3 regions of the Jeotgalibaca porci genome follow, and region 2 is predicted to be linked to each of the others. Evidence: riboswitches for the same ligand, from Rfam matches in the RefSeq annotation. Region 2 holds a riboswitch; each other region holds the start of a gene.
The links. Region 2 has a riboswitch for lysine ahead of lysA (diaminopimelate decarboxylase). Riboswitches for the same ligand answer to the same signal wherever they lie in the genome.
Positions count from the first base shown of each region.

Region 1: it holds a riboswitch for lysine, as region 2 does, so the genes downstream of both, G7058_RS12035 (ABC transporter permease subunit) here and lysA (diaminopimelate decarboxylase) in region 2, are expected to answer to the same signal.
Region 3: it holds a riboswitch for lysine, as region 2 does, so the genes downstream of both, G7058_RS04535 (YfcC family protein) here and lysA (diaminopimelate decarboxylase) in region 2, are expected to answer to the same signal.

Region 1 covers NZ_CP049889.1:164,575-166,854, reverse strand. Annotated here, with positions in the region: gene G7058_RS11955 (hypothetical protein) at 176-298, shown strand; gene G7058_RS00975 (glycosyltransferase family 32 protein) at 492-1,118, opposite strand; lysine riboswitch at 1,255-1,402, shown strand; partial or broken gene G7058_RS12035 (ABC transporter permease subunit) at 1,481-2,280, shown strand, end outside.
Region 2 covers NZ_CP049889.1:1,180,604-1,182,883, reverse strand. Annotated here, with positions in the region: gene G7058_RS06025 (beta-galactosidase) at 1-373, shown strand, start outside; lysine riboswitch at 774-943, shown strand; gene lysA (diaminopimelate decarboxylase) at 1,033-2,280, shown strand, end outside.
Region 3 covers NZ_CP049889.1:880,954-883,233, forward strand. Annotated here, with positions in the region: partial or broken gene G7058_RS04535 (YfcC family protein) at 1-1,225, opposite strand, end outside; lysine riboswitch at 1,308-1,453, opposite strand; gene G7058_RS04540 (hypothetical protein) at 1,499-2,089, opposite strand.

The DNA.
Region 1 (2,280 bases), 1.0 Mb from region 2:
CGGTTTATCTGTCCCAACTGATTATAAATAATAGATTCCTCGGTATTACCCAGTGCTATGAAGTTAGCCGTTCAAACATGGCTGCATCCAAAATATCCTGCGTAACATTCCCCGTTGAAGAATAAGCGATTCCGAAGGCTCTGCAGCGTACAGCCTTAACCTTTGAAAAATAACAATGGCTGACGCCGAGGATTTATTTGCCTATACTTCTGACGAAGCTGTTGCGAAATACGCTACTTGGAATGCACACGAAACGATTCAAGATACAAAGGATTTTATCCAATTTGTTCTAAAGTGAGTAATGATTGGCGATTTTGGTTCTTCTGGGTGATTAGGGTTTGGTGAAGGAAATACCCTGTGCCACCATGAGAGAGTCATCTTTTTCGGTTGTATGTTTTCGATTCGAACGCATAAAAAAGCCCCTAAAGTAGTTTTACTTTTTCAAGTGTCTACTTTAGGGGAAGTATATAAACTGCTCTTGATGTCTCTTTTTATAACCAAGAACCTGAATAATGGTGAATGGCATAGGTCTCGTTGGTGTCATTAATTTCATGTGTCCAATAGCTTTTTGGAGAAAAATAAACCCGGGGATAAATCGTAAGGTTCATGACTTCTTGCAACTCATTATTCAGCTCCAAGCCTTTTTCCTGTAATATATCTGTTATACGGTCGACATTGGTTTCTTCATCCAATGACCCATCCGGATTCTTGAAATGCCGATTTTTATAATCAGAAAATAGTAGTTCAAATGTCGGGTGGTGCGGTTTGGCTGCGATTACGGCTGTTGAAATGGTAGTCTCAATCTCAAAGCCCATGAAGCCGTCTTGTTGCAGAAGTGGATCAAAGGATTTTAGTACTTCGACATCCGTGTCCATATAGATACCACCGTACTCTTTTAAGGCAAATAAACGAGCCACATCAGACACAAAAGCCCATTTCTCTTCCTCGTAAGCTTCTTTTACATAATCGCCCATTTCGTCAATATTAAAGGTTTCTTCATTCCAGACCATTATCTGGTAATCCGGACAATATTTTTTCCAAGTAGCCATCATTTTCTCTTCAGCTTCACCGAGTGGATTGCCACCAAACCAACAATAATGAATGATTTTAGGTATCATATTCATCCCTCCATGTCTCTCATTATAACGAATTCGCTTTATATTAACTAATAATAACAACTTTATGAGAATACCATGAAATAGTGAGTTGACAGTAATATTATTATGCGTTATAGTTACATCCATAACAAAAGTCAATATGAACTAGAGGCCGCGAAAACCATCAGTAGGAAACGAAAGGGGAATTCGCCGAAGTATCTTTTAGATACTGGGGTCATGCTGAATAAGCATGGCACTGTCAGAATATAATGCCCAATTATATTCATCGATGCGCTGTTCATGTTGGGGCAAAAGGACGGTAAACCGTGAGCCTTTTGCTCATGGTTTTTTTGTTTGTATTTTTTCAAGAGGAGCGGATAAAAATGAGAAAGAAATTCAAATTAGCAAGTTTATTATTTAGCGCAGCAGCGGTTTTGGCTGCATGTGGCTCTAAAGAGACAGATACAAATACTGCCGGTTCGGAAGATAATACTTTTGTAGTTGGCTTGGAAGCTGCTTATGCGCCTTTCAACTGGACACAACTGGACGACAGTCACGGTGCTGTTCCAATAGACGAATCGAGCGAGTTTGCAGGTGGTTATGATGTTCAAATCGCGAAAAAGATTGCAGAAGGTTTGGGCAAAGAGTTGGTCATTGTTAAAACGGAGTGGGATGGTTTAGTGCCTTCGCTACAATCTGACAAAATCGATGCGATTATCGCTGGCATGTCCCCCACTGAAGAAAGAAAGCAAACCATTGATTTCAGTATTCCTTACCTAGAATCCCAACTTGTAATGGTCGTCGCATCTGATGGCGATTATGCGGATGCAAAAACCTTGGCTGATTTTAGCGGCGCTAAAGTGACAGCGCAATTAAATACCTTTCACTATAATATGATTGACCAAATAAAAGACGTAAAAAAACAAACGGCAATGGAGAATTTCTCAGCTATCCGTGTTGCATTGCAATCCGGTGTGATTGACGGCTATGTCTCAGAAATGCCAGAAGCGATTAGTGCTTCAAATGCAAATGCAGATTTTACTTATATTGAATTTGAAGATGGCTTCGAAACAAATCCGGAAGACACAACAATCGCAATCGGCGTTCAAAAAGATAGTGATATCCTAGAAGATATTAATGAAATTCTGGAAGGGATATCTGCTGAAGAGCAACAAAAATTGAT
Region 2 (2,280 bases):
AACAGGAGAAGTAATTGGTACATATGGAGCTGATTTCTATCAAGGAACACCGGCAGTCATGAAAAATACGTATGGTGATGGTAACAGTTACTACATTGGGGCACGAGCGGAAAGTGCCTTCCAAAATGACTTCTATGATCAATTAATTCAAGAATTGGCTATCATACCGCCATTTGAAGCAAATCACAGCGAAAATGTATCGGTACAAGTTCGTAAAGGGCCAGATTCGGCATACATTTTTGTAATGAACTTTGGTACGGATGAAGAGACAATTACATTTGAAGATGAAGTGATTGACTTGATTACAGGCGAAAAAGTGGCACGTAAAATCACATTGAATGGCTATGGTGTACGTGTTTTCAAAAAAATATAAAGATAGAAACGTACTGAAACAAAACATTGTTTCAGTACGTTTTTTTAGTATAGGGTTTTATAAGTTTCTGGAGGAACGTTATTCATTGCTTTCTTTTTGTTCCATGGATGGTAAGATAATAGATTTTTACCGCAAAAGGGTCACTATAAAATCGTTAAATCGGTTTGAGTGAGCTATTTAGTTGGCAGAATGATAAATAGACCGGCTTTCAGCCGTTAACCATAGGACGTATGCCGGTAATTAGATGATTTTACCGGCGTCCAGCGATACTCATAAGTCTGTAAGCCGGTATAATTTCTTTTTTATTGAGAAAATACTAATAAAAGTGCATAAAAATCACGGCTCTCATACCGAGCTGCATTCAGTAGACAAAAATATTTTTTAATGCTATTCTAATTTTAATTGAATAAGAGGTAGCAATGTAAAAGAGTAGTCACAGGGAGAAGGCGTTCGATGATGCGTGATGAAAGGTAACCATTGCCGAACGGTGTAAATTGGCAAGTTTTCATCGTGGGGGTATAGGGAATACGTATATCACTCCTACTAAATAGTAGAGGCGCTGACAAATTGTTACATCATGATATGTAAACAGTGTAAAAGGCGCCGGTATTGGGCGTCTTTTTTTATATAGAGAAATACGGTATTCAGGAGGAAATGAGATGAAAGAACTTGTTATCGGGGGCGTGAAAGCCAGCGAATTGACGGCGCAATATGGCACGCCGCTTTATGTCTATGATCAACAGAAACTTGAGGCTAATCTGGAAGCTTACACGACCTATTTTAAATCGGATGTTTTTCAAACGCGTATTCTTTATGCATCAAAGGCTTTTCAAACCATCGGGATGTTGGATTTAATTGCTGAATACGGCTTGGGCGTGGATGTTGTGAGCAGCGGCGAATTGTATACAGCCTTGAAATCCACTATGCCAGTCGAAAAAATCTATTTCCATGGGAATAATAAAACGACTGAAGAACTGCGAATGGCTCTTGAAACGGGCGTGAAACACATGGTGGTTGATAATGTGATGGAGCTGGAAGAGCTAGCTGGTTTAGCTGCGGAGTACAAAGAGAAGTTGCAGGTCCAAATACGTTTAAATGTCGGAATTGAAGCACATACGCACGAATATATCGTTACGACACATATTGATTCAAAGTTCGGAATCGCCTTCGGAAGTAGCGATTATGAGGCCTGTATAGCTATCCTGAAAAAAAGCGATTATTTGGCATTGGAAGGTTTTCATGTACATATTGGCTCGCAGATTTTTGAAATGGATGCGTGGTACGCGGCGATTGATAAGATGCTGGGCTATTTACAAACCTTTTCGGAACCGTTGACCTTGAATTTGGGTGGTGGTTTTGGCGTTCGCTATACGGATGCGGATCAACCGATGCCGATTAAAGAAAATATGGCGCAAATAGTGACGTATTTAGAGGATAAATTGCAAGAAACCGGCGTAAAAATTCGGGAAGTAATGATTGAGCCGGGGCGGAGTTTGGTTGCGGAAGCGGGCACGACTCTGTATGAAATTGGTTATCAGAAAAAAACACCGAATAAGCAGTATTATTTTGTCGATGGCGGGATGGGAGATAATATCCGGCCAAGCTTGTATCAGGCTGACTATTCCTGTGATGTTGCAAATAATATGACAGCTGAGAAGTCAGAGTTAGTGACAGTGGCGGGTAAATATTGTGAATCTGGCGATGTTTTAATTCATGATGTGTATTTACCGCCTGTTAAAAAGGGTGACATCTTAGCCGTTTATTCGACAGGAGCATACGGTTATGCGATGAGCAGCAACTATAATCGGAATGCAACACCTGCTGTTGTATTTGTTAAAGATGGGGAGTCCCGAGTCATTGTAAAACGACAGACTTTAGCTGATTTAATCAGAAATGATGTAAAAACG
Region 3 (2,280 bases), 300 kb from region 2:
TGAATCCAGCACCTAATTGATAAGCCATAACTGCTGTTTGTCTCGTAATACCCACAGCATCTGCAAGTGGAACCATGATTGGCATTGTTGCCGCAGCTTGTCCCGAACCAGATGGAATGATGAAGTTAATAATGATTTGGATCGCATACATCGCTACTGCAGCCAATGCGCCAGGCAAGCCTTCTACTGTTCCTGCAAGGAAGTTAACGATCGTATCAATAATCATACCGTCTTCCATTACAATAACGATTGAACGTGCCACACCCACGATTAGAGCCGCGAATACCATATCTTTTGCTCCAGCAACGAATAAGTCAGCCACTTTACTTGGACCATATCCGTAAACGAAACCTGCAATAACACCGGTAATCATAAAGATTGCACCGATTTCTTGAATGTACCAACCGTACTCAATAACACCAAATGCGATTGCTAGGATGCCTGCCAAGAACGTTAACCCAACTAAGATGTGACGTTTCTCTCAAGCAACGAACTCTGATTTTTCTAAGTCATGTTTAGGATCCAGTTTGTTATACACATAGCTCTTTGTTGGATCTTTTTTAACCATTAATGCATAACGCATAATGTAAAGGGATGTTATCACCCATAGTACGAGGAACAACGCAATCCGTAAGCCCATACCAGAGAACGTTGGTAATTCGGCAATACCTTGTGCAATTCCGACCGCGAAAGGATTCATGAAACCAGCACTAAATCCGATAGCAGCACCGGAAGCAATAATACTCATTCCGACAACAGAGTCAAAACCAAGTGCCAAGGCTAACGAAATACCCATTGGGATAAAGACGATGGTTTCTTCTGAAAAACCAAGTGTCGCACCCGCAATTCCGAATACCAGCAAGAATACCGGAATAACCAATATTTCTGCACCTTTTAGCTTTTGAGATAATTTATAAATTAATGCTTCTACTGTACCTGTCTCATTAATGACGGTAAATGCGCCACCAATCAAAAAGATAAAGAATGAAATCGCCGCTGAATCGGTTAAACCGCGCGGAATTGAATTGATGATTTCGAAAAATCCTTGCGGATTTGCATCCACAGCATGCCATGAACCTGGTACTGCAATTGTTCGTCCTGCTTGTTCAATTCGTTCGAACTGACCAGCCGGAACAATCCATGTTAAGATTGCCATCACAAGCATAACGCCGATTAACAAGACGTATGTATGAGGAATCTTAAATGAAGTTTTCTTTTTTTCCATTGTATTCTCTCCTTTTTTATTAAGCCGAGAAACAAAAATACCCCCGAATAGCAAAAGGCATTCGCAGGGTCCTTCTGCCCGCAATAATGAAAGTACTCCTTAATAAACAATGGGCTTGTTTATTAGACAGTGTACGTCCTGTTCGAACGTACCCCAGTATCCTAATGATACTTCGGCAAAAACCCCTTTCGTTCCCTACTCTTGGTTTTTGCGTCCTCTTTCAAAATCGACTCAAATTTATCACATTCAATAGTAACATTATATCATCGAATATCAATGATTATCTGTTACTATTTGTGTAATCTCATTATGAAGACGATTGAACTCATCAAATCCTAATGCTGGATTATGGGACGCAAAATAGGTATACGCCTTTTCCAGACGTACCAGATAATAAGCGGGAGTAACTTCCATGCGTGCAGCTTTCTTCGCAGCTCCTTCTTGATTTTCTAAATGTTGTTTATTTAACAGGTAGATAATGTGGTTCCAATTATTAACCGTTTGGTTGAAACGAGCGAGTACAAAATGAACATCCCCACGCGCGGCAGCTTTTTTTGCAGCTGTCATTGAAGCAGAAGCTTCTTTTAGAAGTATTTCTATCATGCGTTTTGACAAAAGTGCTTCTTCTGTTTCATAGAGTATTTTCATATATGGGTGAGTCGACAACTTCATTTCTTCTTTTGGTGTGAAGATGGCTTTCTCTTTGTACGTGTGCGGTAATTTCGTTATTATGAACGCTTTATCAATCGGCGCATTAAAATAGATTTCGACAATGGAACTCTCGCCGGCCGGTGAACTTCTCGATGTAACTCCAACAATCTCTGGTAGTCTTGCTAGTTCGTGAACCCATTCAAGGTTTGTCATAACATTCCTCCCGCTTCATTTCTTATAGTTTAAGTGAAATTTAGATTTTTTCAAATTATTAGCTGTGAAATAGTGAAATTGATTTTTTGCGGTTGGGTTCGCGCACTCAAATGAGTTTTTACCGTTGAGTGCGCGATAATCTGCCTAAATGGCTCACTCAAACTTGTTTTGCAATCTGAGTGAGCCTTTTG